Regions from separate parts of the Caldimonas taiwanensis NBRC 104434 genome, predicted to be linked through region 2. Evidence: riboswitches for the same ligand, from Rfam matches in the RefSeq annotation. Region 2 holds a riboswitch; the other holds the start of a gene.
What was found. Region 2 has a riboswitch for glycine ahead of gcvT (glycine cleavage system aminomethyltransferase GcvT). Riboswitches for the same ligand answer to the same signal wherever they lie in the genome.
Positions count from the first base shown of each region.

Region 1: another riboswitch for glycine. It lies ahead of CTA01S_RS00175 (D-amino acid dehydrogenase); the one in region 2 lies ahead of gcvT (glycine cleavage system aminomethyltransferase GcvT).

Region 1 is NZ_BCWK01000001.1:28,514-38,429, reverse strand. It holds gene dnaA (chromosomal replication initiator protein DnaA) at 1-1,262, shown strand, start outside; gene dnaN (DNA polymerase III subunit beta) at 1,528-2,634, shown strand; gene gyrB (DNA topoisomerase (ATP-hydrolyzing) subunit B) at 2,719-5,223, shown strand; partial or broken gene CTA01S_RS16560 (YihY family inner membrane protein) at 5,239-6,074, opposite strand; glycine riboswitch at 6,215-6,312, shown strand; glycine riboswitch at 6,313-6,422, shown strand; gene CTA01S_RS00175 (D-amino acid dehydrogenase) at 6,487-7,764, shown strand; gene CTA01S_RS00170 (hypothetical protein) at 7,840-8,430, shown strand; gene CTA01S_RS00165 (NAD-dependent succinate-semialdehyde dehydrogenase) at 8,391-9,830, opposite strand.
Region 2 is NZ_BCWK01000030.1:339-10,254, reverse strand. It holds gene CTA01S_RS15235 (acyl-CoA thioesterase) at 1-31, opposite strand, end outside; gene CTA01S_RS15230 (SDR family oxidoreductase) at 47-829, opposite strand; gene CTA01S_RS15225 (electron transfer flavoprotein-ubiquinone oxidoreductase) at 1,084-2,769, shown strand; glycine riboswitch at 2,843-2,934, shown strand; glycine riboswitch at 2,945-3,065, shown strand; gene gcvT (glycine cleavage system aminomethyltransferase GcvT) at 3,123-4,247, shown strand; gene gcvH (glycine cleavage system protein GcvH) at 4,285-4,662, shown strand; gene gcvP (aminomethyl-transferring glycine dehydrogenase) at 4,734-7,628, shown strand; gene CTA01S_RS15205 (threonine aldolase family protein) at 7,636-8,685, shown strand; gene CTA01S_RS15200 (L-serine ammonia-lyase) at 8,710-9,916, shown strand, end outside.

The DNA.
Region 1 (9,916 bases), on a different contig from region 2:
TGCCCAACCGCTTCAAGCTGGATTGGATCCGGGCCCAGTACGCCGCCCGCATCCAAGCCCTGCTGACCGAATTGCATGGCCAGCCGGTGCGCTTGGAGCTGTCGCTGGCCCCCCGGGACCCGATGCCGACGCGGCCGGTGGCGGCCGCATCGGCCCCGACCGCGACCCCAGCCGCCCCGGCGATGAACGGCGCGGTGGCCGCCAGTCCGGCCGTTGCCGCCCCGCCGCCGCCCCAGCCCTCGCGCCACCGGCTCAACCCCAACCTGACCTTCGACACCTTGGTGCCTGGCCGGGCCAACCAGATGGCCCGCACCGCCGCGCTGCACGTGGCCGGCGCCCCGGGCCAGATGTACAACCCGCTTTTCATCTACGGCGGCGTGGGCCTGGGCAAGACCCATTTGATGAATGCCGTGGGCAATGCCTTGCTGGCCGACCGGCCCGACGCCAAGGTGCTGTACCTGCACGCCGAGCAATTCATCTCGGACGTGGTGAAGAACTACCAGCGCAAGACCTTCGACGAGCTCAAGGCCAAGTACCACCAGCTCGATCTGCTGCTGATCGACGACGTGCAGTTCTTCGCCGGCAAGGACCGCACCCAGGAGGAATTCTTCAACGCCTTCGAGGCGCTGCTGGCCAAGCGTGCCCACATCATCATGACCAGCGACACCTACCCCAAGGGGTTGGTGGACATCGACGAGCGGCTGACCAGCCGCTTCGACTCGGGCCTGACCGTGGCCATCGAGCCTCCCGAGTTGGAAATGCGCGTGGCCATTCTGATCAAGAAGGCCGAAATGGAAGGCGCGCAAATGCCCGAGGACGTGGCCTTCTTCGTGGCCAAGAACGTGCGCGCCAACGTGCGTGAACTCGAAGGCGCACTGCGCAAGATCCTGGCTTATTCACGGTTTTCCCACAAAGAAATCAACATCGCGCTGGCCCGTGAAGCCCTCAAGGATCTGCTGTCGATCCAAAACCGGCAGATCTCGGTGGAAAACATCCAAAAGACGGTGGCCGATTTCTACAAGATCAAGGTCGCCGACATGTATTCCAAGAAACGGCCGGCCTCCATCGCCCGGCCCCGCCAGATCGCGATGTACCTGGCCAAGGAACTCACGCAAAAGAGCCTGCCCGAGATCGGCGAGCTCTTTGGCGGGCGCGACCACACCACCGTGCTGCATGCCGTGCGCAAGATCGGCAGCGAGCGCAGCAAGAACACCGAACTGAACCAGCAGTTGCACGTGCTGGAGCAGACCCTCAAGGGCTGAGCGCCCACCCTCCTTTTTTTCCGTTCGACTGCCACAAGGGGAACACTGTTGTCAAAGCACAAAGCTGGGGACAAGTTTCGAACAAGCCCTGTGTTGTCCACAGGCTGGCGTGTCTGCGCGAAGTTGTTGTCACTTCGCCCGCGTCGTTCCCCGACGGCAAGCCACAGGCTTGTCCCCGCTCCAAAGCCTTGATCGAACAAGACAAAATAGCGTTTTCCACAAAAAAACCGGCCCCCTACTACGGCTACCACCTCAAGAGGTTCACATGATTGTGTTGAAAGCACCCCAGGACCAAGTGCTCAGCGCTTTGCAGGCCGTGGCCGGCATCGTGGAGCGTCGCCACACCCTGCCCATCCTGGCCAATGTGCTGATTCGCAAGACCGGGGCGCTGGTCGAGTTCACCACCAGTGACCTGGAAATCCAGGTGCGCACCACGGCCGAACTGCAGGGCGATGCGGGCGACTTCAGCACCTCGGTGGGGGCGCGCAAGTTGATCGACATCCTGCGCTCCTTGCCGGCCGAGCAAGTGGTGTCGCTGTCAGCCCAACAGAACAAGCTCACCTTGACCGGCGGTAAGAGCCGCTTCACGCTGCAAACGCTGCCGGCCGAAGACTTTCCGCTGGTGCAAGAAGCCGCCGATTTCGGCCCCAGCTTCAGCGTGCCGCAGAAAACACTCAAAACCCTGATCGGGCGGGTGCACTTCGCCATGGCGGTGCACGACATCCGCTACTACCTCAATGGCATCCTGTTCGTGGCCGAAGGCCGGCAGCTCACGCTCGTGGCCACCGACGGTCACCGCCTGGCCCTGGCCCAGGCCACGCTGGAGGTGGAGATGCCGCGTCAGGAAGTCATCCTGCCGCGCAAGACCGTGCTGGAATTGCAACGCCTGCTCAAAGACGAAGACACGCCCATCGAGATGCGCTTTGCCGGCAACCAGGCCAAGTTCCTTTTCTCGGGCATGGAATTCGTCACCAAGCTGGTTGAAGGCAAGTTCCCCGACTACAACCGCGTCATTCCCAAAAACCACAAGAACAGCGTCGTGCTGGGTCGCGCCGCGCTGCTGGCCAGCCTGCAACGAGCGGCCATCCTCACCAGCGAGAAGTTCAAGGGCGTGCGCCTGAACATCGAGCCGGGCCTGCTGCGCATTGCCGCAAGCAATGCCGAGCAGGAAGAAGCCAAGGAGGACATCGAAATCGACTACGGTGGCGACACCATCGAAATCGGCTTCAATGTGACTTACCTGGTCGATGTCCTGGCCAACATGAGCCAAGACATGGTGAGAGTCGATCTGCAGGACGCCAACTCCAGCGCGTTGATCACCATCCCTGACGACGACGGCTTCAAGTACGTCGTGATGCCCATGAGGATCTGAGGCCCGATCGGCCCATTCCTCGTTGGACCCTTATCTCCCAATGCCCGCCATGAGCGGGCATGCATGTTTGAAAAGAGTTTCCTCATGTCTGACCCGACCTCGAGCCAAGAACCTTCCTCCACGCCTGTGGACGCAGGCGGCTATGGCGAAAACAGCATCCAGATCCTCGAAGGCCTGGAGGCCGTGCGCAAACGCCCTGGCATGTACATTGGCGACACCTCCGATGGCACGGGCTTGCACCACCTGGTGTTCGAAGTGGTGGACAACTCCATCGACGAAGCCTTGGCAGGGCATTGCGATGACATCGTCGTCACCATCCACACCGACAACTCGATCTCCGTGATCGACAATGGCCGTGGCATTCCCACTGGCGTGAAGATGGACGACAAGCACGAGCCCAAGCGCTCGGCTGCCGAGATTGCCTTGACCGAGCTGCATGCCGGTGGCAAGTTCAACCAGAACAGCTACAAGGTCTCGGGGGGGCTGCATGGCGTGGGTGTCTCCTGCGTGAACGCCTTGTCCAAATGGCTGCGCCTGACGGTACGGCGCGACGGCAAGGTGCACTTCATGGAGTTTCGCAAGGGCGTGCCCCAAGACCGCCTGATCGAGATGCGCGACGGTGTGGCCGTCAGTCCCATGAAGATCATTGGCGAGACCGACAAGCGCGGCACCGAAGTGCACTTTCTGCCCGATGACGAGATCTTTCAGCAGAACAACGATTTCCACTACGACATTCTGGCCAAGCGATTGCGCGAGCTGTCCTTCCTGAACAACGGCGTGAAGATCCGTCTGGTCGACGAACGCCACAACAAGGAGGACAACTTTGCGTTTTCTGGCGGGGTCAAGGGCTTCGTCGACTTCATCAATCAGGGCAAGAGGGTCTTGCACCCCAATGTCTTCCATGCCGTGGGGGAGAAGCTCAGCGAGCAAGGCACCACCATCGGTGTCGAAGTGGCCATGCAGTGGAACGATGGCTACAGCGAAAACGTCCTGTGCTTCACCAACAACATCCCGCAGCGTGATGGCGGTACCCACCTCACCGGCTTGCGTGCGGCGATGACGCGGGTGATCAACAAGTACATCGAAGACAACGAACTGGCCAAGAAGGCCAAAGTCGAAATCACCGGCGACGACATGCGCGAAGGCCTGGCCTGCGTGATCAGTGTCAAAGTGCCCGAGCCGAAGTTTTCCAGCCAAACCAAAGACAAGCTGGTCTCCAGCGAAGTGCGTGGGCCGGTGGAAGAAATCGTCTCCAGCAAACTCACCGATTGGTTGCTGGAGAACCCCACCGATGCCAAGATCATCTGCGGCAAGATCGTCGAGGCCGCTCGCGCCCGCGAAGCCGCGCGCAAGGCGCGTGAAATGACCCGCCGCAAGGGCGTGCTCGATGGACTCGGTCTGCCGGGCAAGCTGGCCGACTGCCAGGAAAAAGACCCCGCGCTCAGCGAGATCTACATCGTCGAGGGGGATTCGGCCGGCGGCAGCGCCAAGCAAGGGCGCGATCGAAAGTTCCAGGCCATCTTGCCGCTGCGCGGCAAGATCCTGAACGTGGAGAAGGCGCGCTACGAAAAGCTGTTGTCCAGCAACGAAATCATCACCTTGATCACCGCCTTGGGCACCGGGATCGGCAAAGACGATTTCAATCCCGACAAGCTGCGCTATCACCGCATCATCATCATGACCGACGCGGACGTGGACGGGGCCCATATCCGCACCCTGTTGCTGACCTTCTTCTACCGCCAGATGCCCGAGCTGGTCGAGCGTGGCCACATCTACATCGCCCAGCCGCCGCTGTACAAAGTCAAGTCGGGCAAGGAAGAGCAGTACCTCAAGGATGCCCACGAGCTCGACGCCTACTTGCTGCGCGTGGCGCTGAAGGATGCCCGCTTGGAAACGGGCATCGATGGCACGGTGCTCGAAGGCGAGGCGCTCGAAGCCTTGGCGCGTCAGTACGTGCTGGCCAACAACGTGATCGACCGTCTGGCCAATTGGATGGATGTGGAAGCCTTGCGCGCGCTGGCCGATGGCTTGGAGCTGCAACTGGACACGGCCGAGCAGGCGCACGCCTCGGCAGCGGCACTGAAGGCCGCATTGCACGATGCCGAGGTCGAGGCCGTGTACGACGAACGCACCGACAAGCAGATGTTGCGCATCAGCCGGCGACACCATGGCAATCTCAAGACCACGGTCATCAGTGCCGACTTCGTGCATGGCGCCGACTACGAAGCGTTGAGCACTGCCGGCCGCATGTTCAAAGGCTTGGTGGGCCCCAATGCCATCGTGCGCAAGGGCGAAGGCGACAAGCAGAAAGAAGCCCAGGTCAGCGACTTCCGCCAGGCCATGGCTTGGCTGATGCAGCAGGCTGAAAACAGCGTCACACGCCAGCGCTACAAGGGCCTGGGCGAGATGAACCCCGAACAGCTCTGGGAAACCACGATGGACCCCAAGGTGCGCCGCTTGTTGCGCGTGCAGATCGAAGACGCGATCGAAGCCGACCGAGTGTTCACGATGCTGATGGGCGATGAGGTGGAGCCGCGGCGCGAGTTCATCGAAAGCAATGCGTTGCGGGCGGCGAACATCGACGTGTGAGACGGCGGCAAGGCCCTAAGCCCGAGATCGCTCAGGCCTTGCGGCGCGGCCGCTGCCCCGGCCGCGTGCCGCGCGCAGGGACCCCAGATGCGCGGTCACCACCGCGGCGGCCAAGGTGACGGCCCAGGAGTAATAGATCCACAGCAGGAACACCGGGAACACGGCAAAGCTGCCGTACAAGGTGCGGTACGTGGGAAGCGCCAGCACGTAGGTCGCGAAAGCCTGTTTGCCGGCTTCGAGCCCGGCGGCGCCGAGCAAGCCGCCCAGCAGCGCCTCGTGCCAGCGCACCGGGGCATGGGGCACCAGGTAGAACAGCAAGAACAGCATCGCCAGGCTGAGCGCAGCCGGACCCAAGGTCCACAACACCTCGACCGCCGGCGGCCACGGGCTCAGCAGGCCTTGAGACAGGGCCAAGGCCCGCGAGGTGGCCCACAGACTCCACCCCAGCACCAGCGGGCCGGCGGCCAGCAGGGGCAGGTACAGCGCCAGGGGCGGCCTTGGCGCACCTGCCAGATCCGGTTCAGCGCGGTCTCCACCGTGAACATCATGGCCAGCGCGGCCACCAGCAGCAAGGCCGCGCCGCTCCAGCTCAGCCCATGGGCATTGTCGGCAAAGCGGCCGAGGTATCTCAGCACGGGCTGCGCAAGGTCCGCTGGCAGCAGATGCGGCAACCACAGCCCTTCGAGCGTACGCCGAAACGGACGCAAGGCAGGCACCAGCGTGAACAGCGCAAATCCCACGGCCAGCAGTGGCACCAGCGACAGCAAGGTGGTGAAACTCAGGCTGGCGGCCGCCTGGGCGAGCTGGGCGTCCTGCAGCCGCTCGAACAGTCTGGAGCGTGGCAAACGCATGGCATTCCTCGGGAAGTCTTCGTCGGGCGCGCGGCGGATTGTCCGAGAATCGAAGCCCGGTGAATGTCCGGACGCTCCGATGCCCGCAGCCCAACCCAAGGTTTCGGGCACAATCCAAGGGTGGCCGCCCGAAGGCAGCCATGGTGATGTCGGGAGAGCCTGCCTGTGCACATGCCCAGGCGGCGCCGAAGGAGCAACCGCCCCGGAAACTCTCAGGCCCCAGGACCGGCATCGCCCACCGACTCTGAAGAGCTGCCGGCCGTTCGCGTCGCCGGCCAGCACCGAAGGAGCAAGCGGGAGCCTCGCGCGCCTCCGTGAATCTCTCAGGTCCGCAACAGAGGGGGCGTCCAGGCTGCGGCACGTGGCCTGGGCTTCCCGCCTCGACGCGTGGCTTTGCCTGAGAGGAGCTCTCATGCCTTCGATTGCCATCATCGGCGCCGGCATCACCGGCGTCACCACCGCCTATGCCCTGGCCCGCCGCGGCTTGTCCGTGACCTTGGTCGAGCGGCATCGCTATGCCGCGATGGAAACCTCTTATGCCAACGGCGGGCAGTTGTCTGCCTCCAATGCCGAAGTGTGGAACCATGCCTCCACGGTGTGGAAAGGCCTGAAATGGATGCTGAAGGCCGACGCGCCCTTGCTGGTGCATCCGCGGCCGAGCTGGCACCAGCTGAGCTGGTTTGTGCAATTCCTGGCCAGCATGGCGCATTACCGTCGTCACACGATCGAGACGGTGCGCCTGGCGATTGCCGCACGGGAGCCTCTGTATGCCTGGGCCGATGAAGAGGGCATCGAATTCGATCACCGACGCGAGGGCATTCTGCACATCTATCGTGATCGGGCGGGCTTCGAGCATGCGCGGCGGGTTTCGGCCTTGCTGGCCGCCGGCGGTCTGCAGCGCCGCGCAGTCACGCCCGAGGAAATCCGGGCCATCGTCCCGACCCTGGCCGGCCGATACTTTGGCGGTTGGTATACCGACAGCGACACCACCGGCGACATCCACAAGTTCACCCACGGCCTGGCCGAAGCCGCGCAGCGCCGCGGCGTGCGCGGCCTGTACGGATGGGAGGTGCGGCGGCTGCACGCCCGCGACGATGGCGTGCACATGAGGCTGGCCGGTCCCGAGGGCGAGCAGACGCTGCGCTTCGATGGCGTGGTGGTGTGTGCCGGCGTGGCCAGCCGGGCCTTGGCCGCGCAGCTGGGCGACCGGGTCAATGTCTATCCGGTGAAGGGCTATTCGATCACCGTCAACCTGCTCGACGAGGCCAGCCAGGCCGCTGCGCCCACGGTCAGCCTGCTCGACGACGAGACCAAGATCGTGACCAGCCGATTGGGCGCGGACCGCTTGCGCGTGGCTGGCACGGCCGAGTTCGACGGTGAGAACCGCGACATCCGCGCCGATCGCATCCGACCGTTGGTGGACTGGGTGCAGCGCTGTTTTCCGGGGGTGTCCACTCGCAGCGTGGTGCCCTGGGCCGGACTGCGACCGATGATGCCCGACATGATGCCCCGCGTGGGCCGCGGCCGGCATCCGCGCGTGTTCTACAACACCGGCCATGGCCACCTGGGCTGGACGCTGTCGGCCGCCACGGCGCAGTGCGTGGCCGACCTGGTTCGACGAGCATGGCCCGATCCCGTCGCCGTGCCGGTGTCGGCGCGGCGCTGCGGGCCTGTCACGTCCTTGTCGTAAGCCCTGGGCACACTGCGCCGCGATGGCGTGGGGGCGCAGGCATCACCACACGCATCACATGGCTGGAGGCAAAGCATGTCGGGTGGGCCGACACATGGCATCCTGCGCAAGACGGCTCGGGGACGCGCCGTCTTGCAGGGCACATCGTTTCCCGGGACTTGGGCGCAACGGCAGTTGTTGGTCATGCTCGACGGCCGCCGAAGCCTGGCGGCCTTGGCGCCGATCATCGAGAGCCTGGGGCTCAAAGAGGACCAGGTGCGCGACTTGGTCGCCCTGGGGCTGGCCGAATGGGTGGTCGCACCTCCGCCCGTGCCGAAAAAACCCGGCGCTCCTCGGCCACGACCGCGCTCCTTGCACCTGGCCAAGATCTATGCGCTGGAGTTGGCCATACTGATGGCGCCCGATCACGAGCCCAGCCTGCGCGATGCGGTGCGCGCGGTGCATGACGAGCCCTCGCTGTGGTCCTGGATGCAGCTGGCCCGGGCGTGCGTCGCCCGCCAAGCGGGCGAGGCGCGCGCCGCCCTCTTTTGGTCTCAGGTGCAAGCCCAGTTGCCCGAAGGCCTGCGTGCGCCGGACGGCTGCAGCACGCAAGACGCCCGGCCTCCGTCCGGTGCCGAGCAGGTTTCTCAGACGTTCATCACGGCCACGGAACGCACGTTGAGGTAGGCTTCCAACGCCTCGGGGCCGCCCTCGGAGCCATAGCCCGAGTCCTTGACCCCGCCGAAGGGCATTTCCGCCGAGGGCATGGCCGGCATGTTGATCCACAGCATGCCGACCTCGATGCGGCGCGCGAGCAAGTCCGCGTTCTTCAGCGAGCGCGTGAAGGCATAGGCGGCCAGACCATAGGGCAGGCGGTTGGCCTCGGCAATGGCTTCGTCCAGCGTCTTGAACGAGCGGATCGCCGCCACCGGCCCGAAGGGCTCGTCGTTGAAGACGCGCGCATCGACAGGCACATCGGCCAGGATGGTGGGCTGCCAGAAATTGCCGCTGTGGCCGATGCGCTCGCCCCCGGCCAGCACGGTGGCTCCCTTGCGCACGGCGTCTTGCGTGAGCTCGGCCATGGCGGCCAGGCGTCGCGGGTTGGCCAGCGGGCCCATCTGCGTGCCTTCGGCCAGGCCGTCGCCCACCTTGAGACTTTGCGCATGTTGCGCCAGCGCCTGCGCAAAGTCGTCGCGCAGGCGCTCATGCACCAAAAAGCGCGTGGGCGAGATGCACACTTGGCCAGCATTGCGGAACTTGGCTGCCGCACTGACGCGCACGGCCAGTTCCAGGTCGGCGTCTTCGCAGACGATCACCGGCGCATGTCCGCCCAACTCCATGGTCACGCGCTTCATGTGCTGACCGGCCAGGGCGGCCAGTTGCTTGCCCACCGGCGTCGAGCCGGTGAAAGTGATCTTGCGGATGATCGGGTGCGGGATCAAATGGCTCGAAATCTCGGCCGGCTGGCCATAGACCAGGCCCAAGACCCCTGGCGGCAGGCCGGCGTCGGCGAAGGCGCGGATGTAGGCGGCCGGGCCGGCGGGAGTTTCCTCGGCGGCTTTCACCAGCATCGAGCAGCCGGCAGCCAACGCCGGGCCGACTTTGCGCACGACCTGGTTGATCGGGAAATTCCACGGCGTGAAGGCCGCCACCGGGCCCACCGGGTCCTTGAGCACCATTTGGCGCAGCTCCGGCTTGCCGCGCGAGGGCACGAGGCGGCCATAGACCCGCAAGCCCTCGTCGGCGAACCATTCGGTGAGATCGGCCGCGGCCAAGGTCTCGGCCTTGGCTTCGGCCAGAGGCTTGCCTTGCTCTTGGGTGATCAACGGGGCGATCTCGTTGGCGCGCTCGCGGATCAGCGCGGCGGCGCGGCGCATGATCTTCGCCCGCTCGGCCGGCGCCATGTCGCGCCAGACCTCGAAGCCGGCCTGGGCGGCCTGCAGGGCGCGGTCCAGATCGGCCACCGAGGCATGGGCCACGCGGCCGATTTCCTGGCCCGTGGCCGGGTTGTAGACCGGCAGCGTGCGGCCGTCGGCCGCATCGCACCACTGGCCGGCGATGAAGAGTTGGGTGTGCGGGTAGGTCATGGCAGGTCTTGGGATCGGATGGGACAGGTGAGGCGCGACGAATGCAAGGCATCGGCTCAGGGCCGACTGTAACCCCGAAGGCCCCT
Region 2 (9,916 bases):
GCTTTTTGTGCTCGGGGATGTCGATACGCATGTCCGAGCCGATCCTTTAGAGGGCGAAACCGTCATCAGCGGCGATCACGGCCCCATTGATGAAATGGCTTTCGTTGGAGCAGAGCATCACGAGCAAAGCATCCAGGTCTTTGGGCTCACCGAGGCGTTTGCGCGGCAGCATTGCGATGAGTTTTTGACCTTGTTCGGTCTGCCAGTGATGGTGGTTGATCTCGGTGTCGATGTACCCGGGACAAATGGCATTGACGTTGATGCCGTACTTGCCCCACTCCAAGGCCATCGCACGAGTCATGTGGATGACGGCCGCTTTGCTCATGCAATACACGCCGATCTGGCCGAGCACCCGCAGGCCCGCCATGGACGCGATGTTGACGATGCGGCCGCCGATGAAGGTGCCTGGCGCAGCACCGCGCGCGCGAGCCAGCATGCGCTTGCCGACCTCTTGAGCCACGAAAAAGGCCCCGCGGGTGTTGGTGTCGAAGACGTAGTCGTAGTCTTCGGGCGTGACATCCACCAGCTTCTGAGTGGTGCTCACGCCAGAATTGTTGACCAGGATATCGATCGCCCCCACCTCGGTCTCGGCATGGGCCACGGCCGACCGGATGCTGTCGGTGTCCGTGACATCCATGCCCACCACATGGGCATCTCCTCCCAGGGCCTCGATCTCCGAGCGCAGGGTTTTGAGCCGCTCGACCCGACGGCCCGCGAGCACGACGGCTGCCCCGGCGCGAGCCAGAGTGCGGGCGAACTGTTCGCCCAAACCGCTGGATGCGCCGGTGATCAAGGCCACACGGCCGGATAAGTCGATGCTGTAACTCATGCGGGCCTCTCGGAAATGTGTGAAACGGGCTCGAAACCCGGGAACCCCAAGCATAACGAGACCCCGAGGCCGGTCCAAGCCTGTCGCACGGCCGACAGCGGCGCCTCGAGCGCCTGCGCTAGAGTGCACTGTCGAGCATCGAATCGAACGATCGTTCGATTTTCCGCCGCAACCCGATAGAATCCTGGTCATGCGGGGTGGACGCGTCGGCATCCCCCCAGGCGACCCCCTATCCATTCAAAGAGGAAGACACGATGACTGCGCAAGAGATCCTGGAGCAGTACGGCCCGCGCGAATCCATGGAATATGACGTCGTGATCGTCGGTGCCGGCCCTGCAGGGCTGGCCACGGCCATCCGGATCAAGCAGCTGGCCGCCCAGAAGAACCAGGACATATCGGTCGTGGTGCTGGAGAAAGGCTCGGAGCCAGGGGCCCATATTCTGTCGGGCGCGGTGATGGATCCTCGCGCGATGAACGAGCTGTTTCCGAACTGGAAGGAGCTGGGCGCACCGCTGAACCAGCCAGTCACCGCCGATGATGTGCTCACGCTCACCGAGAGCGGTAGCACGCGCATTCCAGACTTTTTCGTGCCACGCAACTTCCACAACAAGGGGTGCTATGTCATCTCGCTGGGCAAGGTGGTCAAATGGATGGCCGAGCAAGCCGAAAGCCTAGGGGTGGAAATCTTTCCAGGGTTCCCCGCGGCCGAAGTCCTGTATGACGAGCAAGGCCGCGTGCGCGGCGTGGCCACCGGCAATATGGGCATCGGCAAGGATGGCAAGCCCACGGATCATTTCCAGCTGGGGATGGAACTGCTCGGCAAATACACCATCTTCGCCGAGGGCGCACGCGGGCATCTGGGCAAGCAGCTCATCGCTCGCTACAAGCTCGACGAGGGCAAGGATCCGCAGACCTATGCCATTGGCATCAAGGAGTTGTGGGAGATCGACCCGGCCAAAGCCAAGCCGGGCCTGGTGGTGCATACGGCCGGCTGGCCCATGGATGATCAGACCTTCGGCGGGGGTTTCCTTTATCACCTCGAAGACAACAAGGTCACGTTGGGTTTCGTGATCGGGCTGGATTATCAGAATCCCTGGCTCAGCCCCTTCGAGGAGATGCAGCGCTGGAAGACGCACCCGGCCATCCGCGCGCACATCGAAGGTGGCAAGCGCTTGAGTTATGGCGCTCGTGCCATCAACAACGGCACACCCCAAGCCCTGCCCAAGACCGTGTTTCCTGGCGGCGCCTTGGTGGGCTGCGATGCGGGCTATTTGAACGCGGCGCGCATCAAGGGCAGCCATGCCGCCATCAAGAGCGGCATGCTGTGCGCGGAGGCTGTGTTCGAGGCCGTCACGGCCGGGCGTTCGGGCGACGAGCTGAGCGCCTACCCCGAAGCCTTCGAAAAGAGCTGGTTGTATGAGGAGTTGCAGCAGTCACGCAACTTCAAGCATTGGTTCAAGAAGGGACCGCTGGTGGGCAAGCTGATGACCGGCGTGGAGCAGTGGTTGCTGCCCAAGCTGGGGATTCAGAGCCCCCCTTGGACTTTGCATCGCGATCAGCCCGACCACGTGTATCTGAAGCCGGCCGACCAGTGCGAGAAGATCGTCTACCCCAAGCCGGATGGCAAGCTCACGTTCGACCGGCTGTCCTCGGTGTTCGTGAGCAACACCAACCATGAAGAAAACCAACCGGCTCATTTGACGCTCAAGGACTCCAGCGTGCCGGTTGCGATCAACCTGGCGCGGTTTGCCGGGCCCGAGAGCCGTTACTGCCCCGCTGGCGTGTACGAGTTCGTCAAGAACGAGGACGGCAGCGACCGGCTGCAGATCAACGCTCAGAACTGCGTGCACTGCAAAACCTGCGACATCAAGGATCCGACGCAAAACATCGTTTGGGTCACACCGGAAGGTGGTGGTGGGCCCAACTATGCGGGCATGTGATCCCCCGCGTCGACCAAGTCACGGAAAAAATGGCGGCGCCAAGGCCGCCATTTTTCTGTCGGGTGAATTACACTGACATCTGTCAGGAGAGAGCCCCCTGGTGGGGCCGCCGAAGGCGCAGGGCGCAAGCCCGAACGCTCAGGCACCCAGGACTGACAAGCGCCTCGTGGACGAGGCGTTCCTCACTGGAGAGAGGCTGGGCGACCGTGGTCACCCAGCCCACCGAAGGGGCAAGCCGCTGCGGCTGAAACAGCCAGGCGGCCAATCTCTCAGGTAAAGCGGACAGCGAGGGCAGCACGTGCCGGACCGATTGTCGGGACGGCGGGTTCGCATCACAGCCCCAGGAGATCGCCATGTCCGCCCAAGTCTCGACGCCCGCGCTGCTGCGCACGCCCCTGTATGCCCTGCACCGAGAGCATGGCGCCCGCATGGTGCCTTTTGCCGGCTACGAGATGCCGGTGCAGTACGAGGGCATCATCGCCGAGCACCGGCACTGTCGGCAAAGTGCAGCCTTGTTCGACGTGTCTCACATGGGGCAGATTCGTTTGTCCGGGGAAGAGGCCGCCCGCGCCCTGGAAACGCTGGTCCCGGTGGACGTGGTCGATCTGCCCGTGGGCAAGCAACGCTATGGCTTCTTTACCAATGCCAGCGGCGGCATCCTCGATGACCTGATGATCACGCGCCGGGAACACGATCTGCTGCTGGTGGTCAACGCGGCCAACAAGCAAGCCGACCTGGCGCATCTGAACACCCATATCGGTCACCGCTGCACGGTGCAGTCTCTGCCCGACCGGGCCCTGCTGGCCCTGCAGGGCCCGCTGGCCGTGGAGGCCCTGGCCCGTGTGAATGCCGACGTGCAGCGGCTGAGCTTCATGACCGGCGATCATTTCACACTCGCTGGCAAGACCTGCTATGTGACCCGCTCGGGTTACACCGGCGAGGACGGTTTCGAAATTTCGGTGGCGGCCGAGGACGCCGAGGCCCTGGCCCGCGTGCTGCTGATGCAGCCCGAGGTGAAGCTGGCCGGTCTGGGCGCGCGCGACACCTTGCGGCTGGAGGCGGGTCTGTGCCTGCACGGTCACGACATCGACCCGCATACCACGCCGGTGCAAGCCGCGCTGAGCTGGGCGATCTCGAAGGTACGCCGCCCTGGCGGCGCGCGTGCCGGCGGCTACCCCGGCGCCCAGACGATCGAGTCTCAACTGGCTCAGGGGGCCTTGGTCAAGCGCGTGGGCCTGGTGGGCCTGGAGCGGACCCCGGTGCGCGAAGGGGCCAAGCTGCTCGATGCGGCCCGGCACAATGCCGGGCACGTCACCAGCGGCACCGTCAGTCCTACCTTGGGCGTGCCCATCGCGATGGGCTATTTGCCCGTGAACCATGCAGCCACCGGCGCCATCGTGCATGCCGTGGTGCGTGAGAAGACGCTCCCGATGCGCGTGACGCCCCTGCCCTTCGTGCCGCACCGCTACCACCGCTGATCCACTTGCTCCATTTCATTCCTCCGAGGAGTTCTGCATGACCGTCAAGTACACCCCCGACCATGAATGGATTGAACTCGATGGCGACGAAGGCGTGGCCACCGTCGGCATCACCGCCCATGCGCAGGATGCGCTGGGGGATGTGGTCTTCGTCGACCTGCCCGCCGTGGGGGCCGAGTTCAAGAAAGGCGAGGTGGCTGGTGTGGTGGAATCGGTAAAGGCCGCCGCCGATGTCTATGCGCCAGTCAGCGGTCGCGTTCTCGAGGTCAATGAGGACCTGCGGGCCGATCCATCGCTGGCCAATTCCGATCCTCTGGGTAAGGGCTGGTTCTTCAAGATCAAGCTGAGTGATTTGGCCGAGTTCGATGCCCTGTTGGACGCGCCGGCCTACGACGCCCTCCTCAAAAACACCTGAGCGCTGCCTTCGCCGGCGGCCATCGGCCTGCGCAGGCACCGCCGGCGCGTGACTTTCTTCGCCCCAACGCCATGCTCATGTCTGCCCTCACCCCTTTGAGCGACCTCGAAGCTCACGATGAATTCGTGGCCCGCCACATCGGCATCGATGCCGCCGATGAACGAGCCATGCTGTCGGCCATCGGCGCAGCCTCCCGCGAAGCACTGATGGATGCCTTGGTGCCCAGCAGCATCCGCCGCAGCACCCCGATGAAACTGCCGGCACCCGTGCCGGAGGCTCGCGCCCTCGAGGAGCTCAAGGCCATCGCCGCGCGCAACCGGGTGCTGCGCAGCCACATCGGCCAGGGCTACTACAACACGCACACGCCGGCGGTCATTTTGCGCAACGTGCTGGAAAACCCCGCGTGGTACACGGCGTATACCCCGTACCAGGCCGAGATTTCGCAAGGGCGCATGGAAGCTCTGGTGAACTTCCAGACCATGGTGTGCGACCTGACGGGCATGGCCATTGCCAATGCCTCGATGCTGGACGAGGCCACCGCCGCCGCCGAAGCGATGACGCTGGCCGCCCGGGTGGGCAAGAGCAAGAGCACCGTCTTTTTCGTTGCCGAAGACGTTCTGCCACAGACTTTGGAGGTGGTGCGCACGCGCGCGCGGCCGCTGGGTCTGACGGTGGTCACCGGTGCGGCCGAGCAGGCCGCCCAGACGGACTGCTTCGCCGCGCTGTTTCAGTATCCCGGCGTGACCGGACGCATCATCGATCTGCGCCCGCTGATCGATGCGGTCCATGCCCGCGGGGCCTTGGCCGTCGTGGCAGCCGACTTGCTGGCCCTGACGCTGCTCACGCCACCGGGCGAACAAGGCGCCGACATCGTGGTGGGCACGACGCAGCGCTTTGGCATGCCCATGGGCAACGGCGGACCGCATGCCGCCTACATGGCCACGCGCGACGAGTTCAAGCGATCTCTGCCGGGCCGGCTGGTGGGCGTGAGCGTGGACGCTCATGGCCATCCGGCCTATCGGTTGGCGCTGCAAACCCGCGAGCAACACATCCGCCGCGAGAAGGCCACGTCCAACATTTGCACGGCCCAGGTGCTGCCGGCCGTGGTGGCCAGCATGTATGCGGTCTATCACGGCCCCCAGGGCCTCAAGCGCATCGCGCAGCGGGTGGCCAGCTACACCGCCGTGCTGGCCCAGGGTCTGGCCAGCCTGGGCTGGGCCCTCACGCACGAGACGGCCTTCGATACCTTGGAGGTGCGCACTGGAGAGCACACGGAAGCCTTGATGGCCGCGGCCGTGGCCGCCGGCATGAACCTGCGCCGCGCCAGCCCAACGACCATTGGCATCTCGCTGGACGAAACCACGACACGCGAGCATGTGCAGGACTTGTGGCAGGTTTTCGCCCAGGGCCGTCCTCTGCCGGCTTGGGACACGGTCGAAAAAGGGGTCGCGGCGCTCATCCCAGAGGCGCTGCGCCGCACCAGCCCCTACCTGACGCACCCGGTGTTCAACACGCATCACTCCGAGACGGAAATGCTGCGTTACTTGCGCAGCCTGGCGGACAAAGATTTGGCGCTGGATCGCACGATGATCCCCTTGGGTTCGTGCACGATGAAGCTCAATGCCACCAGCGAGATGATTCCCATCACCTGGCCGGAGTTCGCGCAGATCCACCCCTTTGCGCCGCAAGACCAGCTCCAGGGCTACGCGCTATTGAATGAGCAGTTGTGCCACTGGCTGAGCCAAGCCACGGGCTATGCCGGTATCAGCTTGCAACCCAACGCCGGCTCGCAAGGCGAATATGCTGGGCTGTTGATCATCCGGGCCTACCACGAGGCGCGTGGCCAGGGACACCGCAATGTGTGCCTGATTCCGGAATCGGCCCATGGCACCAATCCGGCCTCGGCCCAGATGGCGGGCATGCAGGTCGTGGTCACCCGGTGTGACGCCGACGGCAATGTGGATCTGGACGATCTACGAGCCAAGTGCGAGCAGTACAGCGAGCGCCTGGCCTGCGTGATGATCACCTACCCTTCGACCTACGGGGTCTTCGAAACACGGGTCAAGGAGCTGTGCGAGTTGGTGCATGCCCATGGCGGACGCGTCTATGTGGACGGTGCCAACATGAATGCCCTGGTCGGCGTGGCCGCCCCGGGCGAGTTCGGCGGCGATGTGAGCCACCTGAATTTGCACAAGACGTTCTGCATTCCGCATGGCGGCGGCGGCCCCGGCGTGGGCCCGGTGTGCGTGGTGGCCGACCTGGTGCCCTTCCTGCCGGCGCACCGCAGCGCAGGCCTGGGGCACGAGTCGCAGGTGGGGGCCGTCAGCGCCGCTCCCTTGGGCAATGCGGCCGTGCTGCCGATCTCCTGGATGTACATGCGCATGATGGGCGCCGAAGGCCTGAAGGCTGCCACCGAGACGGCCATCCTGAATGCCAACTACATCGCCGCACGTTTGGATGGCGCCTACGAACTGCATTTCAGCAGCAATGTGCCGGGCATCAAGGGAGGGGGCGTGGCCCATGAGTGCATTCTGGATTTGCGCCCGCTGAAGGAAACCTCCGGCATCACCGCCGAGGACGTGGCCAAGCGCTTGATCGACTATGGCTTTCATGCGCCCACACTGAGTTTTCCGGTGGCCGGCACGTTGATGGTCGAGCCCACCGAGAGCGAGTCGCTGGCCGAGCTGGATCGCTTCGTCGAAGCGATGCTGGCCATCCGTGAGGAGATCGCCAGAGTCGAGCGGGGTGAATGGCCGCGCGACGACAACCCGCTGAAGAACGCGCCGCACACGGCCGAGAGTCTGCTCAAAGCCGAGTGGCACCACCCCTACACCCGCGAAGAGGCCGCCTACCCGCTGGCGCGCCTGCGTCGGCAGAAATATTGGTCGCCGGTGGGTCGGGTGGACAATGTCTATGGCGATCGCAATCTGTTTTGCAGCTGCGTGCCGTTGAGCGAGTACCGATAACGCCGTCATGAAACAGCAATTCGCCAGCGATAACTATGCAGGGATGTGCCCGGAAGCCACGCACTGGTTCATGCAGGCCAATGCGAGCGGACACCAGCCCGGCTACGGCGAGGACATCTGGACCCAGCGCTCCACGGACAAGATCCGCGAGCTCTTCCAAACCGACTGCGACGTTTATTTCGTCTTCAATGGCACGGCGGCCAATTCGTTGGCCTTGGCCGCGATGTGCCAGAGTTACCACTCGGTGATATGCACACCGGTGGCCCACATCGAAACCGATGAATGCGGCGGGCCGGAGTTTTTCTCCAACGGATCCAAGCTGCTGCTGGCCGAAGGTGAAAGCCCGTCGGCGCGCCTGGGCAAGCTCACGCCCGACGCGGTCGAGCAGTTGGTGACCAAGCGCAGTGACATCCATTACCCCAAACCCAAGGTGGTCAGCCTGACGCAAGCCACCGAATTGGGCACGGTCTACACCGTGGAAGAGGTGCGCGCGATCTCGGCCATCGCCAAGCGGCGCAAGCTCAAGCTGCACATGGATGGCGCACGCTTTGCCAATGCGGTGGCCGCCTTGGGCTGCCACCCCAGCGAGATCACTTGGCGCGCGGGGGTGGACGTGCTGTGCTTCGGTGGCACCAAGAATGGCCTGCCCATTGGCGAAGCCGTGGTGTTTTTCGACCGAGAGCTGTCCGAGGACTTCGCCTATCGTGTCAAGCAGGCCGGCCAACTGGCTTCGAAAATGCGCTTCATCTCGGCACCTTGGGTGGGACTGCTGGAAAACGACGTGTGGCTGCGCAATGCCCGACACGCCAACGCCATGGCGCAACGCCTGTACGAGGCCATCCGGGACGTTCCCGGCGTGCAAGTGCTGCATCCACCGCAGGCCAACTCGGTGTTCGTCCAGCTGCCAGCGCCGGTGATCGAGGGCTTGTACGCGAAGGGCTGGAAGTTTTACCAGTTCATCGCCGGTGGTGGTTGCCGCCTGATGTGTGCCTGGGACACCACGACCGAAGCGGTGGATGCCTTTGCCGCCGATGTGCGGCAGCTCTGCCAGGTCTGACCTTCCCCCTGCCGCAACCCGACCATGGCCGTCTCGGTCTTCGACCTGTTCAAGGTGGGCATCGGCCCGTCGAGCTCGCACACCGTGGGCCCGATGCGTGCGGCACGGATGTTCATCGAGCGGTTGCGGCAGGAGGGCAGGCTCGATGCCGTTGCACGCGTGCGCTGCGAGTTGTACGGCTCGCTGGGGGCCACGGGCAAGGGCCACGGCAGCGACAAAGCCGTGCTGCTGGGGCTGGCCGGCCACGAGCCCGATACCGTGGACGTGGACCAGGTGCCCTCGATGCTGGCGGCCATCCGCCTGGAGCGCAAGCTCGTGCTGGGAGGCACGCATCCCATCACGTTGGACGAAGCCGAGGACCTGGTCTTCCTGCGCCGGCAGAGCCTGCCGTTTCATGCCAACGGCATGCGCTTCCTGGCCTACGACGCCAGCGGCACCGAGCTGGCTGCGCGCATTTATTACTCGGTAGGAGGGGGCTTCGTGGTCAGCGAAGACGTGGCCGCCGACGGCAGCCGTCAAAAGCGCATCGCGCCGGACACCACCGTGCTGCCCCTGCCCTTCCACAGCGCAGCCGAACTGCTGGCGCTGACCCGACGCGAGGGCTTGTCCATCGCCGGCGTGATGCGTGTGAACGAGCGTCACTGGCGCAGCGATGCCCAGATCGATGCAGGGCTGTTGCACCTCTGGGGCGTGATGCAAGATTGCGTGAAGCGCGGCTGTCAGGCCGAAGGCACGCTGCCCGGCGGCTACAAGGTGCGCCGGCGCGCCGCGGCGTTGTATCGCTCGCTCACGGCCCATCCGGAAGCCGCCCTGCGAGATCCCTTGCAGGTGATGGACTGGGTCAACCTCTATGCGCTGGCCGTCAACGAGGAAAACGCGGCCGGCGGTCGCGTGGTGACGGCGCCCACCAACGGCGCAGCAGGCATCGTGCCCGCCGTGCTGCACTACTACACACGCTTCGTCCCAGGCGCCACCGAGGCCGGTGTGATCGACTTCCTGCTCACCGCCGGGGCGATCGGTATTCTTTACAAGGAAAACGCCTCGATCAGCGGTGCCGAGGTGGGTTGTCAGGGCGAGGTGGGCGTGGCCTGCTCGATGGCCGCCGGTGCGCTCTGTGCGGTCTTGGGTGGCACCCCAGCGCAGGTGGAAAACGCCGCGGAGATCGGCATGGAACATCACCTCGGCCTGACCTGCGACCCCGTGGGCGGACTGGTCCAAATCCCTTGCATCG